DNA from 2 places in the Kluyvera intermedia genome. Region 2 is predicted to be linked to the other one. Evidence: predicted binding sites of a transcription regulator. Region 2 holds the regulator's gene; the other holds the start of a gene.
What was found. The regulator Fur, encoded in region 2, represses iron uptake genes when iron is present. The targets are predictions, from matches to a motif close to ATAATAATGAGAACNACTATCAA.
Positions count from the first base shown of each region.

Region 1: the regulator Fur is predicted to act here: its motif matches at 2,386-2,408, upstream of zupT (zinc transporter ZupT).

Region 1 is NZ_CP139986.1:725,199-732,801, forward strand. Features, by position in the region: gene hldE (bifunctional D-glycero-beta-D-manno-heptose-7-phosphate kinase/D-glycero-beta-D-manno-heptose 1-phosphate adenylyltransferase HldE) at 1-141, shown strand, start outside; gene ubiK (ubiquinone biosynthesis accessory factor UbiK) at 249-518, opposite strand; FMN riboswitch at 640-789, shown strand; gene ribB (3,4-dihydroxy-2-butanone-4-phosphate synthase) at 895-1,548, shown strand; gene zupT (zinc transporter ZupT) at 1,606-2,379, opposite strand; gene ygiD (4,5-DOPA-extradiol-dioxygenase) at 2,574-3,362, shown strand; gene U0026_RS03475 (glutathionylspermidine synthase family protein) at 3,366-4,526, opposite strand; gene U0026_RS03480 (DUF1190 family protein) at 4,531-5,214, opposite strand; gene tolC (outer membrane channel protein TolC) at 5,394-6,818, opposite strand; gene nudF (ADP-ribose diphosphatase) at 7,029-7,603, shown strand, end outside.
Region 2 is NZ_CP139986.1:3,307,200-3,314,802, forward strand. Features, by position in the region: gene seqA (replication initiation negative regulator SeqA) at 1-254, opposite strand, end outside; gene ybfF (esterase) at 437-1,201, shown strand; gene ybfE (LexA regulated protein) at 1,332-1,625, shown strand; gene fldA (flavodoxin FldA) at 1,776-2,306, shown strand; gene fur (ferric iron uptake transcriptional regulator) at 2,601-3,053, shown strand; gene U0026_RS16010 (ChiQ/YbfN family lipoprotein) at 3,175-3,516, opposite strand; gene chiP (chitoporin ChiP) at 3,567-4,973, opposite strand; gene glnS (glutamine--tRNA ligase) at 5,470-7,128, opposite strand; gene nagE (PTS N-acetyl glucosamine transporter subunit IIABC) at 7,342-7,603, opposite strand, start outside.

The DNA.
Region 1 (7,603 bases), 2.2 Mb from region 2:
GGCGGCGACTATAAGCCAGAGCAAATTGCCGGTAGTGAAGAAGTGTGGGCGAACGGCGGTGAAGTGTTGGTGCTGAACTTTGAAGATGGTTGTTCAACTACCAATATTATTAAGAAAATTCAGAAGGATAGCGGGAAGTAACGCTTCGCGTTTTTCCCTCACCCTAACCCTCTCCCTAAGGGAGAGGGGACCGTTCGGTTTTCTCCCTCGCCCCTATGGGGAGAGGGCCGGGGTGAGGGGGAAGTACTTTACTCTTTACCGTCTACAACCGGGGTAGCCGCACGGCTCTCCAGCTCGCTAATTCGCTGCTCCAGCAACGCCAGCTTCTCACGAGTCCGCAGCAGAACCTGCGTTTGCACGTCAAATTCCTCGCGGCTCACCACGTCAAGACGCGTCAGCTGTGACTGAATCACCTGGCGGACTTTCTTTTCAACATCATCACCAAATTCACGCAGGCCTTTTGGCATGGATTCGTGTACCTGGCGAGCGATCTGTTCAATTTTCTTCGGGTCGATCATCTGTGTTTCCCTGATTCTGTCGGCGTTACCGCTATTGTAGTGTCTTCTCCGGGTACGATAAACCAGAATTGTGCGAAGCTTATGCATTGCCGAAGATAATCAATAGCGTTATAGTAAGTACGCTTATTCTCAGGGCGGGGCGAAATTCCCCACCGGCGGTAAATCAGCTACGGCTGAAAGCCCGCGAGCGCTTCTTGTGAAAATGAGAAGGTCAGCAGATCCGGTGTAATTCCGGGGCCGACGGTTAGAGTCCGGATGGGAGAGAGTAACGATCCAGTCGGGTTTGCGCCCGCTCGCGTTATCTATTAGCCGTTTATCGGCACTCCTAAGACTGCCCTGATTCTGGTAACCATAATATTAATGAGGTTTTTTTACCATGAATCAGACGCTACTTTCCTCTTTTGGTACTTCTTTCGAACGCGTTGAAAACGCATTGATTGCTCTGCGTGAAGGTCGCGGTGCGATGGTGCTGGACGACGAAGATCGCGAGAACGAAGGCGACATGATCTTTGCCGCCGAAAACATGACCGTTGAACAAATGGCGCTGACTATCCGTCACGGAAGCGGCATCGTTTGTCTGTGCCTGACCGATGAACATCGTAAACAGCTGGATCTGCCGATGATGGTGGAAAACAACACCAGCGCTTACGGTACCGGTTTTACGGTCACCATCGAAGCCGCACATGGCGTGACGACCGGCGTTTCCGCCGCTGACCGCCTGACCACCGTTCGTGCGGCGATTGCCGATAACGCAAAACCGTCAGACCTCAACCGCCCGGGCCACGTTTTCCCGCTGCGCGCGCAACCGGGCGGCGTACTGACCCGTGGTGGTCACACTGAAGCGACTATCGATCTGGTGAGCCTTGCAGGCTTTAAACCGGCTGGCGTATTGTGTGAACTGACCAATGACGATGGCACCATGGCGCGTGCGCCAGAGTGCATCAAGTTTGCGAAGGAACATAATATGGCGCTGGTGACCATCGAAGATCTGGTGGCTTACCGTCGTGAACACGAGCGCAAAGCAAGCTAATTACGCTCTGTTACGAAGAAGCCCGGCTGCATCTGCGCCGGGCTTTTTTTATCGCTGTTAGCCAATCCCCATCGATTGCAATGCCACCAGACTCATCCCCATCACCGACATTCCGCACAGCACGCCGTAGCTTGGGTTGTTGTTGGGATCGATCTCTTTCGCCAGCGGCATGAGTTCATCAACGGAAAGCGCGACCATAATCCCGGCAACGGCGGCCATAATCGAGGCCATCAGTACTGGCGACATCATGCTGCCAAGGATTGCCCAGGCCAATACGCCGCCGAGGATTTCGGCCATCCCGGAGATCCCTGCCCAGAATACTGCTTTACGTTTTGAACCCGTTGCAGCATAAACGGGCCCAGCAACCGCCAGCCCTTCAGGAATATTGTGCAACGCGACGGCGAGCGCAATACCGAAGCCCAGCTCCAGGTTATTGCTCGCAGTAACGTAGGTGGCGATACCTTCCGGGAAGTTATGCAGGCTGATACCGAGCGTCAACAAAACCGCCGTGCGGCGAATATTTCGCGGCAACGGTGGATTGGTTTTCTGCATGAGATCTTGCGGATGCGCATGCGGCAGCACGCGATCCAGCGCGAAGTAGCCGATAAGCCCGATGACAAACATGCTGTAACCCAGCACCGGCGACATGCCTTCAGTGCCTAGCGCGGCGGGAAGCATCTCCATCAATGAGATCAGCAGCATGATCCCAGCGGCAAAACCGAGTGAAAAAGCCAGCACCCGGTTTGAGGGTTTTTGTCCAATTACGCCGAGGATGGCGCCAATAAACGTGGCGGCTCCTGCCAGTAATGTCAGAATTAGCGGTACCGACATCGCTTACTCCTTATGATAATGATTATCATTCATAATATTTAAATTTGTGATTTATGGCGAGAGGCGCAGGCATTCTTTACCTCATCCTTACATTCAAATTTTCTGAAGATCATCATCACGCTTATCTGAGTTTATCCTCACGGAAAACAGGTTAATGTGGTGTTATTCAATTATGCCTCTGGAAGGATAACATCATGTCTCGTAGCCGAATGCCAGCACTGTTTTTAGGTCATGGTAGCCCGATGAATGTACTGGAAGATAACCTCTACACCCGTACCTGGCAGCACCTCGGCGAGACCCTGCCGCGTCCGAAAGCGATTGTTGTCGTTTCCGCGCACTGGTTCACCCGGGGAACCGGGGTAACGGCGATGGAAACACCGAAAACAATCCACGATTTCGGCGGTTTCCCTCAGGCGCTGTATGACACCCATTACCCGGCGCCGGGTTCCCCAGAGCTTGCACAGAAACTGGTAGAACTGCTGTCGCCGGTTCCTGTCGCGTTGGATACCGAAGCCTGGGGCTTTGACCATGGTTCGTGGGGCGTGCTGATAAAGATGTACCCCAACGCGGATATCCCGATGGTGCAACTGAGCGTTGACAGCACCAAACCGGCGGCCTGGCATCTGGAGATGGGGCGTAAGCTCGCCAGTTTGCGCGATGAAGGGATTATGCTGGTGGCAAGCGGTAACGTGGTGCATAACCTGCGTACTGCAAAATGGCACGGTGATTCTGAACCCTATCCGTGGGCCACGTCGTTTAACGATTATGTGAAAGCGAATCTGCAGTGGAAAGGGCCGGTTGAGCAACATCCGTTGGCTCGCTATCTGGAGTATGAAGGTGGTGCGTTATCTAACCCAACGGCGGATCACTTCCTGCCGCTGCTCTACGTCTTAGGCGCGTGGGATGGCGAAGAACCCATCACGATCCCGGTAGACGGTATCGAAATGGGTTCCTTAAGCATGCTGTCAGTGCTGGTAGGTTAACGGCTACTCGACGAAAATGTGCGGATAGAAGCGCGACAGATCCTGCGTGATCAGCGCTCTGTCCTCACGGATCCCAATGCCAGCTGGCTGGTCATTGATAAGCCAGCTGCCAATCAACATGTAGCTATCGCCAAACTTTGGCAACTGATAGAACTGCTGGACGATCATCCCTTCTTCGCCATACGGGCCTTCCACCTGTTCGATGGTTTTGCCGTTTTCGACGATCGAGATATTGGCACCTTCGCGGGAGAATATTGGCTTCACCACAAATTTGTCCATCGGTGGATGATTGTCTTCCGCGAAGTAGGCTGGCAACAGGTTCGGGTGATCCGGGAACATTTCCCACAGCATTGGCAACAGTGCTTTGTTTGAGATGATGCTCTTCCACGCCGGTTCCAGCCAGCGTACGCCCGCATCCTCCAGCTTGGTGGAGAACATCTCGCGCAGCATGTATTCCCAAGGGTAGAGCTTGAACAGATTACCAATCACCTGATCCTGAAGATCGGTAAACTGGCCTTTCTCGCCCAGGCCAAGTTCGTCAATATAAAGGAACTCTGTTGCCACTTCCGCTTCTGCCGCACAATCCTGCAGATATTGCACCGTACCACGATCTTCAACGGTGTCCTGGCAGCAGGTCAGATGCAGCAACTGGAAGCCGTGCTGCTCACGCAGTTCGGTAAAGCGCTCGATTAACTTTTCCTGCAGGCTGTTGAACTGGTCGCTGCCTTCCGGCAGGTTTCCTGCGTTCAGCTGATCTTCCAGCCAGATCCATTGGAAAAATGCCGCTTCATACAGTGAGGTTGGCGTATCGGCGTTATTCTCTAAAAGCTTCGGCTCGCCGGTGCCATCCCACGCCAGGTCAAGGCGCGAGTAGAGCGATGGCTGTTGCGTTTGCCATGACTGACGCACAAAGCCCCAGGTGTGTTTTGGAATGCGGAATTTTGCCATCAGTTCATCGCTGGCAATAACCTTGTCGACCACTTTCAGGCACAGCTGGTGCAGTTCGGCGGTGACATCTTCCAGTTTTTCTACCTGGGCAAGCGTCAGCTTGTAATAGGCTTCTTCACTCCAGTACGGTTCACCGTACATGGTGTGGAAGTTAAAGCCGTATTCAGTCGCTTTTTCACGCCAATCCGGGCGCTCAACAATACTGACTCTTTCCATGATATTAGCCGCCCATTGAACGGGAAGTGCTGCCCGTCGCGCTACGCTGCATAGTGGACTGTTTCGCTACAGACTCGCCAAAGCCGCCGCGAGTGACCGTATTGGTGGTGGCAGGTTTTGGTGCCATCGCCGTTTTCGGTACGTTCACTGAACGGCCCGGTTGTGCGGCACCGTAGTTTTTGCCGCCCGCATCGGTATATTTACCGTAAGCCGGGCTGGATGGATTCTTCGAGGTGAATACCGGCTGCTGCTGGTAACCACCCATGCCGCCACTCATCATGCGGCCCATCATGTAGCCTGCCATCAGTGGCATCCAGAAGCTACCGCTGCTCTGATTCTGCGCCTGGGCCTGGCCTTCGCCGGTAGGCGCCATGCCTGCCTGCGCTGGAGCCTGCTGGCACTGACCTTCGCCGAACTCAGCCACGCAGTCTTCACGGCTGGCGTATTTCGGAGCGGTACGCTCGGCTTCTTTCAGGGCGTTGTTGTAGGTGGTGGTACATTCTGCGCTCTTGCTCGGGTTAGCGGCGGAGCAGTCGTCCGCGTTCTGATACAGCGTGACGGTTTCATCAGATTTCTCACAGCCCGCCAGCATAAAGACTGCGGTAACGGCGAGGGCAACTGGCGTTAAGTGGCGCGCGCCCCAGCTTTTACGAAATGCGGCGTGCTGAATATTATTTGTCCGTTTCATTTTAATCTTCCTGGACCCAGTAGAGTGGTATTGCAATAACGCTCAGGATAGAGGATGAGTGGTTGAAAATGAAGCGAAGAAGGGACTAAAGCAGGCGATCTTTACGTTGCCTTACGTTGAGAGGGGATAAATAAAAAAGGGTCCGTAAAAACGGACCCTTTTTAAGGCAAATACAGACCTTAGCGCAGGCGTGCTTTGCTGGTGGCCGGTGAGGTGTAACCATCAGCGGCAGCATCCTGCTGTGCATTTTCCGGCGCGACGCTGGCGTTAGCGGTAGAAACCGGCTTGCCGAGCGTATTGTTCAGTGCCAGTAGATCCTGCTCGTTGAGCGTACCCAATGCATTTTTGATATTCAGCTGATTTATCAGGTAGTTATAACGCGCGCTAGAAAGCTGTTGTTTGGCGTTATACAGCGTGGTGGTCGCATCCAACACGTCAACAATAGTACGCGTACCCACGGAGTAGCCCGCTTCCATCGCGTCTAAAGAACTCTGCGCAGAAATAACGGCCTGTTTGTAGGCGTTGATGCTGCTGATAGAGGCGTTAACGTTATTGAAGGAAGAACGTACGGTCTGCACAACGGAACGGTGCGCGCTTTCCAGCTGCTCGCTGGCGCCCACGAAGTTGTACTGCGCTTGTTTAACCTGAGAGTTAACCATCCCGCCTTGATACAGTGGCAAGGAGAAGCTCAGACCCACTTTGTTCTGACCGGCATCTGTGTCGTTAAAGTTGCCACTGTTGGTTTTAGAGCCACTATAAGAAGTGTTAGATACCCCGGTAGAAGCGGTTAAATCCAGCGTTGGCAGATGGCCATCCTGCGCCAGACGAATTTGCTCACGCGCCAGATCCTGGCTCAGACGAGCCTGCAACAGCGACAGGTTACGGTTTTCCGCTTCTTTCAGCAGCGAGCTCACGCCCTGCGGCTTGTCGGTTTTGAAGCTATCCACGTTCAGTGAGGACAGTTCAGGGTAGTAGTTACCGGTGACCTGACGCAGCGCTTCAACGGCGTTGTCGAGGTTGTTACGTGCGGTGACTTCGTTCGCCAGTACGGTGTCGTATTGTGAACGGGCGTTCTGCACGTCGGTAATGGCAACGAGGCCCACGTTAAAGCGCTGAGTGGTTTGATCTAACTGGCGGTAAATGGCCTGTTTCTGCGCTTCAGTAAAGGACAGCGAGTCAATGGCGCTCAGGACGTTAAAGTACGCCGTCGCGGTATTGAGGATCAGCGTCTGCTGATCGGTCTGATAGGTCACATCCTGGATGCCTGCTGATTTTTCTTGCAGGGAAAGGTTACGCCATTTGGACATATCAAACAGGCTTTGCGTCAACTGCAAAGAGCCGCTGGTGACGTTAGAGTCCACGCCGTTGCTGTCGCGGAAGCCGTTGGTATAGGTATAATCGGCACCCAAGCCTAACTGCGGCAACAGTGGGCTGCGCGCTTCGTTGATCTTCTCGAACGCAGCATCACGATCTGCGGCAGATTTACGGAGCTCCGGATTGCTGGTACGTGCCTGCTGATACACCTGTAACAGGTTCTCTGCCTGGCTCATTGCACTGAAACCCGTAAGGCTCAGACCAATAAGGATGGGGAGCAATTTCTTCATTTGCATTTGCATTCCTTGTTGTGAAGCTTAGCGCTGATCTAATTCACAGAAAAAATATTCGCCGATTGTACCAGAGTCTGCCACGTTAAAAAGTTGTCGTAATGTGCCATCTGGCGTTAATTTGCACCAATCTACCATAGAGTGAGTGAATCCTAAGAGCCACTGACTTTAAATCCACAATTTCAACACAATTACTGCATAGGCCAGTCCATGACAAAAACAGTTAACCCTGTGGCAACGCTCTCGAAAAATGATGTAGAAATTATTGCACGAGAAACGGTATATCGCGGCTTTTTTTCGCTTGATTTGTATCGCTTTCGTCACCGGTTGTTTAACGGTGAGATGAGCGGCGAGGTTAAGCGTGAAATTTTTGAGCGCGGTCACGCTGCAGTCTTGCTACCCTTTGACCCAGTGCGTGATGAAGTGGTGTTGGTTGAGCAGGTGCGAATTGCCGCCTACGACACCAGTGAAACCCCGTATCTGCTGGAAATGGTGGCCGGCATGATCGAAGAAGGGGAAACCGTCGAGGATGTTGCTCGTCGCGAGGCGCAAGAAGAGGCCGGGCTTGAAGTCGGGCGGGTGAAAAAGTGCCTGAGCTATCTTGCAAGCCCGGGCGGTACCAGCGAGCGCCTGACTATTATGGTGGGCGAAGTGGATGCGACAACGGCCGAAGGTATTCATGGCCTGGCGGAAGAACACGAAGATATTCGCGTTCATGTGGTAAGCCGGGAGTTCGCTTATCAATGTGTAGAGGATGGAAAAATTGACAACGCAGCGTCTGTCAT
Region 2 (7,603 bases):
GAGAGCAGCAGTTCACGCATTGCGCGGACTTTGTCTTTAGCCGTTTTTACCGTTTTAACTTCAGCAACGGGAGCAGCCACTGGCGCAGGCGCCGGTTGTTCTGCTTTGACGACCGGCGCAGCAACCACTGCGGGCTGTGAAGCGGCGGAGAATTTCAGCATACGCCGTAAAATGTCGGACGCGCTCTCGCCAATGTGCAGAGTGTGAGCCGCAATATAGCGATAGAGCTCGTCATCAACTTCGATCGTTTTCATCTTAATCCGGTGCGATAATTTTTCTGAATACAATTCATTGGGATTATAAAGTCAAAACCCAACAGCGGGTAGCGCCAAACCAGGAAGACGGCAAAATTAGGATGAGTTCCCGACTTGCCCCTGAGCGTTAGAATGTCCAACATGATACCCTAACCCGACAACGCGAAAAAAAGAACTTTGCTATGAAATTGAATGTCCGAGCGCAATCTGCACAAAACCTGCACAATAATTCCCCCATTGTTCTCGTTCACGGTCTGTTTGGCAGCCTGGACAATCTTGGGATCCTCGCCCGCGATCTGGTCGTCGACCACGATATTCTCCAGGTTGATATGCGTAACCACGGATTATCTCCGCGTTCTGACGAGATGAACTATCCTGCGATGGCCCAGGATCTCCTTGATACCCTCGACGCAAACAACATTGAGAAGGCAACGGTTATCGGTCACTCAATGGGGGGCAAAGCAGTGATGGCGCTTACGGCACTGGCCCCGGATCGTATTGACCATCTGGTGGCGATTGATATTGCACCGGTGAATTATCACGTCCGTCGCCATGATGAGATTTTTGCCGCAATTAATGCTGTAACCAATGCTGGCGTCGCAACGCGCCAGCAGGCCGCCACGGTGATGCGTGAGTTCTTACACGAAGAAGGCGTGATTCAGTTTCTGCTGAAATCGTTTGTTGACGGCGCATGGCGCTTTAACGTCCCGGTGCTGTGGGAGCAATATACGAATATCGTTGGCTGGGAGACCATTCCAGCCTGGGACCACCCTGCCCTGTTTATTCCCGGCGGTAACTCATCGTATGTCACCGAAGCCTATCGCGACTCGCTGCTGGCGCAATTCCCGCAGGCCAAAGCGCACGTGATTGCCGGCGCGGGTCATTGGGTTCACGCCGAAAAACCGGATGCGGTACTGCGCGCTATTCGTCGCTACCTCGCAGAGTGATTAAAAATGCAACGACTGCGCGCCAGAATAGCCGCGGTCGTTGGCGTGTGGGCCCCACTGATGTATGATTGCGCGCTGTCTGCATCGGGCACTGCCCGGTAGCTTGTTTTCCCCGAAGTCACTCAGAACCATGGCAAAAGAACAAACGGACCGTACGACACTAGATTTGTTCGCAAATGAGCGTCGGCCGGGAAGACCAAAAACCAATCCGCTTTCGCGTGACGAACAGCTCCGCATCAACAAGCGCAATCAGTTAAAACGCGACAAGGTTCGTGGGCTGAAGCGCGTTGAGCTGAAGCTGAACATCGAGGCCGTTGATGCGCTCAACGAGCTGGCGACTGCCCGTGATATGAGCCGTAGCGAACTTATCGAAGAAATGTTGATGAGTCAGCTTGCGCTGCTGCACGGACAGGGGAAAGTCTGAAAATCCCCCCAAAACACACTTTCATGTAGCAGAGTGTGCAGTACGGCACGATTGCTGTTTCCGCACCCTTCTCTGTTCTGCTATGATTGCCCTTATCTGTGGGCAATAAGCCACCACCATATCATTAAGTTTCAAGAGGTTATTTTACTCATGGCAATCGTTGGCATCTTCTTCGGTAGCGATACCGGTAATACCGAAAATATCGCAAAAATGATTCAAAAACAGCTTGGTAAAGATGTCGCTGAAGTTCACGACATTGCCAAGAGCAGCAAAGAAGACCTGGCGGCCTTCGACATCCTGCTGCTGGGTATCCCAACCTGGTACTACGGCGAAGCACAGTGTGACTGGGATGATTTCTTCCCAACGCTGGAAGAAGTTGATTTCAATGGTAAACTGGTTGCACTGTTCGGCTGTGGCGACCAGGAAGACTATGCAGAATATTTCTGCGATGCCCTGGGCACCATTCGCGACATCATTGAACCACGTGGTGCTACCATCGTCGGCCATTGGCCTACCGCGGGTTACCACTTTGAAGCGTCAAAAGGCCTTGCCGATGATGATCACTTTGTGGGCCTGGCCATTGATGAAGATCGCCAGCCAGAACTGACCGCTGAGCGCGTTGAGAAGTGGGTTAAGCAGGTTGCGGAAGAGCTGCACCTGGAAGAAATCAAAAACGCCTAGTCGTAATAATGAGGCCGATAATAAATCGCGCCTCATTAATAGGTAAAAGCAATCAAAATAATAGCTACAATTTTTTAACTTTTTGCCACATACCTGTACAATATCTTCTGATTTAGCGTCGTTTCACCGCTTATTTTGTCGGTGAAGCCTCGTTTTTGAAAGCTTAGCTGGCCCGAGCCTTGCTGTTTTCATTTTGCCAGGGGCATTCTATAATGAGACGCATTAATTCGGGTGCATTCTCTGTGAAACTTTCGCTGATGGAAGTTAATCGTTTAGCAACAGGACAGATTCCGCATGACTGACAATAACACCGCATTAAAGAAGGCTGGCCTGAAAGTCACACTTCCACGGTTGAAGATTCTCGAAGTTCTTCAGGAACCAGATAACCACCATGTCAGCGCGGAAGACTTATACAAACGCCTGATCGACATGGGTGAAGAGATTGGCCTAGCCACGGTTTACCGCGTGCTTAACCAATTTGATGATGCTGGCATCGTTACGCGCCACAATTTTGAAGGCGGTAAATCCGTTTTCGAACTGACCCAGCAGCATCACCACGATCACCTTATCTGCCTCGACTGCGGCAAGGTTATCGAGTTCAGCGACGAATCCATTGAAGCTCGTCAGCGTGAAATCGCCACGAAGCATGGAATTCGCTTAACTAACCACAGTCTTTATCTTTACGGTCACTGCGCTGAAGGCGACTGCCGTGAAGAAGAAAACGCTCACGAAATCATCGAGAAATAATTTCTCCGATCTCGTCAAAAGCCAGCCATTGTGCTGGTTTTTTTTTGCCTGTCATTTGCCTAGCACCATGAAAAAACCGCTGCAAGCAGCGGTTTTTTCAGTTATCAACATTGGGGTTATTTTATTTTTGTGGCGTATTATTGCTGCGAATTTCCTGCCAGATTTTATCGCAACGACTGGCGACCGCCTGGTCATTGCCCGTTTTGCGAGCCAGGATACACTGCTGATAATCCAGCACGCGTACGCTTTCCTGACTGGCAAACTGCTCATGCGTTTTATCCTGGCGCAGCACGTTCAGTACGCTCTGACAGGCTTCAATTTTATCCGGATTCCCCTGCGCGGTGTTAATACAGGCGCTGTAAGCATCCTTCAGCTTGCTATCTTCTTTCGGTGCCGGTGAGGGTGACTGTACGCAAGCGGTCAGACCGGCAGCCATTAAGGCGACAATAATTAATTTTTTCATACGACGAGCCTCTTAGCAGCGACAGAGGTCTCCCCCTGCCGCATCCAGCATCAGAAAATAGTGAACGGTGCGATCATCATGAATTTCACGTCGCGCTCATCCTGGAAGATGTTGCCGTAACCACCGCCCCAGCTTGGGATATCGGAGTGGTTGTCGTATTGCGTGAAGTGCAGCTTGAACAGCGTACCCTTCGCACGACCTTCCTGGACGGTATACATCATGTCGAGGCTATAGGCAGACTCTTTGATAGTATTGTTTTTGTCGTAGTAAGCATCCGGGTTCATCTGCCAGGTTGCTGGTTTCGCATCCCACGCATAGACGTAAGACGCACCGACTGCCCAACCCGGCAGGTTCCAGTTTTTCAGGTCATACATTGAACCGAAGAACACTGCTTTTTCGCCGTTGGCGTTGAAGTCTGAGCGGTTGTCCCACCAGATATCCAGACGACCATTAGACGATGCATAGGTCGGGGTCATACGTTGCAGGAAGTAGCCTTGCTGGCCGTCTGCTTTAACCCACGTCCCTTCCAGGCGGAAATCAAAGACTTCATTGAGCTTATAGCCGAAGGTCAATGCTTGCAGCCATGCGGTACCGTCGTAAATATCGTTCACGCCGCCATCGCTGACTTTGTCACGCGTTCCATAGAACTGGTAGCTGGTGGTCAACGGGCCGCCAGGAAGATCAAATTTGTAGCTACCTTTGGCGAAGTACTGATCGATATAGCCTTCTGCCTGACCAAATGCTGCTTCCAGCACCAGGTCATTTTTGAAATCGTATTTAGCACCGATGGAGTGCAGATAGTCGACCTTGGATTTCTTATCGTTTTGATAGAAGTTATCCATTTCAAGGTGCCACGGCGCCTTGTATTCATTGGTCCACATGTAGGAGAAGCTCAGTGCACCAGAGTCGCCGTAGTCAAAGTTTGCCCCAGCTTCAGCACCCTGATAGGTACCTGGCATAAAGCTCCAGTGTGGCGCCAGCAGCGTCTGACCGGTCGGCTGGATATAACCGGCACGTGCCCAGGTTGGCCCGAGTTTAAATTTAGCGGCCGCTTTATACAGGCTGATACCACTCTTATCACCGCTGTAATCTTCGCTGTAGCCTTTATTCTTTGAGGAGAACGCGATTTCGTTCGGGTGACCACTTTCCGCACTTTCGTTCATTTCAATGGCGGTAAATGCAGCAATATCAATACCGAACATATCGGCAGCATAACCTGACTGGAAGTCGAGATTGGCGTTCCAGGTGGAGTGTGAGAGGTTGGTTTTATATTTATCGTGATCGGTGACATCTTTACGGTCACGTTCACGCTGCCAGTAGTAAATGCCGCCGGTTAATGTGGAGTCGTCAATAAACCCTTCAGCTTTCGCATCCGGAGCGACTGCGAAGCCTGACAGTGCTGTCACACCGGCGATAGCCAGCGCCAGCGTACTACGTTTGCCACTAAACGTACGCATAGTTATATCCTCTTTGACTTTTAAAATGCCGCTGCAAAGCAGAGGCAAAAAATAAAAACTTTAAAAAAAATGAACTTCTTAAAAAAGGTGTTTCGCTACACCGATAGACTATTTTTCGCGACGCGAATTATCAATCCTTTTCCGCAATGAAAGTGCAGGATTATGACAAGGCGCACATATTTGGTTTCAATGTGTAACGGAATGCGTTGTTAACATTTATTGACGTCAACCCGTATGGGGGCTGGACGAAATGTTAATGAGACCGTTTACATCGAGAAAAGATAAAGAAGAGTGTAAAAAATCGAGAATGTCTTAGAGGCAGGAAATTTATATTAATTCGCTACGCGAATCTACGACGGGTCAATTAGCGCCAAAAAAACACCGCCGAAGCGGTGTCTTAAAGTACTTGCAGTCTGTAGGCCTGATAAGCGAAGCGTCATCAGGCAGATTGCCGGATGGCGGCGTTGCCTTATCCGGCCTACAACTACGCAATGATCTAGCCTACCCAGGTATCACGCAGACCAACGGTGCGGTTAAACACCAGCTTATCAGCGGTGCTGTAGCGGCTATCGAGGCAGAAGTAACCCTCACGCTCGAACTGGTACGCTTTACCGGCTTCAGCGGCCTGCAGAGACGGCTCAGCATAGCCCTGCTTGATAACCAGTGATTCTGGGTTCATCACCGTTAGGAAGTCTTCCGCTGCACCTGGATTTGGCACGCTGAACAGGCGATCGTACAGACGGATTTCAATTGGCAGCGCATGTGCCGCGCTTACCCAATGAATCACGCCCTTCACTTTACGGCCGTCAGCCGGATCTTTGCTCAGGGTGTCGGCGTCATAGGTACAGAAGATGGTGGTGATATTGCCTTCGGCATCTTTCTCCACACGCTCTGCTTTCACCACGTAGGCGTTACGCAGACGCACTTCTTTGCCCATCACCAGACGCTTATACTGCTTGTTCGCTTCTTCACGGAAGTCAGCGCGGTCAATCCACAATTCGGCGCTAAACGGCACATCACGGCTGCCCATTTCCGGGTTGCTCGGATGATTAGGCATGGTGACCTGCTCGCTTTCACCCTGCGGGTAGTTTTCAATAACCAGTTTAACCGGATCGATAACCGCCATCGCACGCGGTGCGTTTTCGTTCAGATCTTCACGAATACAGGATTCCAGAGAAGCGATCTCAATGGTGTTGTCCTGCTTGGTCACGCCAATGCGTTTGCAGAATTCGCGAATTGCCGCGGCGGTATAGCCACGACGACGCAGACCAGAGATGGTCGGCATACGCGGGTCATCCCAGCCTTCAACGTGTTTTTCCATCACCAGCTGATTCAGCTTACGCTTGGACATCACGGTGTATTCCAGATTCAGGCGCGAGAATTCGTACTGACGCGGGTGAACCGGAATAGTGATGTTATCCAGAACCCAGTCGTATAAACGACGGTTGTCCTGGAATTCCAGCGTACACAGAGAATGCGTGATGCCTTCCAGCGCATCGCTAATGCAGTGGGTGAAGTCGTACATCGGATAGATGCACCACTTGGTGCCGGTCTGGTGGTGATCGGCAAATTTAATACGGTACAGAACCGGATCGCGCATGACGATAAACGGCGATGCCATATCGATTTTTGCACGCAGGCACGCCGTACCTTCCGCAAAGCCACCGCTGCGCATTTTTTCAAACAGCGCCAGGTTCTCTTCTACGCTGCGATCGCGGAACGGGCTGTTTTTACCCGGTGCGGTCAGCGAACCACGGTATTCGCGGATCTGCTCTGGCGTCAGTTCATCGACATAGGCCAGACCTTTGTTAATCAGCTCCACCGCATAGGCATGCAGTTGATCGAAGTAATCAGAGGAGTAGCGAACGTTGCCAGACCAGTGAAAACCTAACCACTCGACGTCATTTTTGATGGACTCAACGTATTCGATGTCTTCTTTTACCGGGTTGGTGTCATCGAAACGCAGGTTGCATTGGCCCTGGTAGTCTTGCGCGATACCGAAGTTCAGGCAGATAGATTTCGCGTGGCCGATGTGCAGATAGCCATTCGGCTCTGGCGGAAAACGGGTATGCACCGTGTTGTGCTTACCGGTAGCCAGATCTTCATCAATGATCTGACGAATAAAGTTAGTCGGGCGGGCTTCAGCCTCACTCATCGTAGATTCCTCAAAGCGTAAACAACGTATAACGGAACATGATCTTATAAGCCGGACAGGCTGACAACCTTTAGTTACGCAAAAAACGTCTCAAACGAGAATATTACGGCGGATTGATGCAAAAAAAAGCGGCGGAGGATTATCCCCCGCCGCTTTTACTTCATCTCATATTGCCGGATAACGGCGCTTACGCTTTCTCCGGGCTACGAGCGATTACTTACCTTTGATTTCATACAGCGGTGTTTGACCTGCAACGACATGACCTTCGGCTTTAATAACCAGCGCGCCGAAATCATCGCTATTGCTGCAAACAACCGGGCTAATCATCGAGCGTGCATTAGCATTGAGGAAGTCCAAATCCATTTCCAGGATTGGCTGACCGGCAACCACTTCAGCACCCTCTTCAACCAGACGTTTAAAGCCTTTACCTTCCAGCGCAACGGTATCGATACCCATGTGGACAACGATTTCCGCG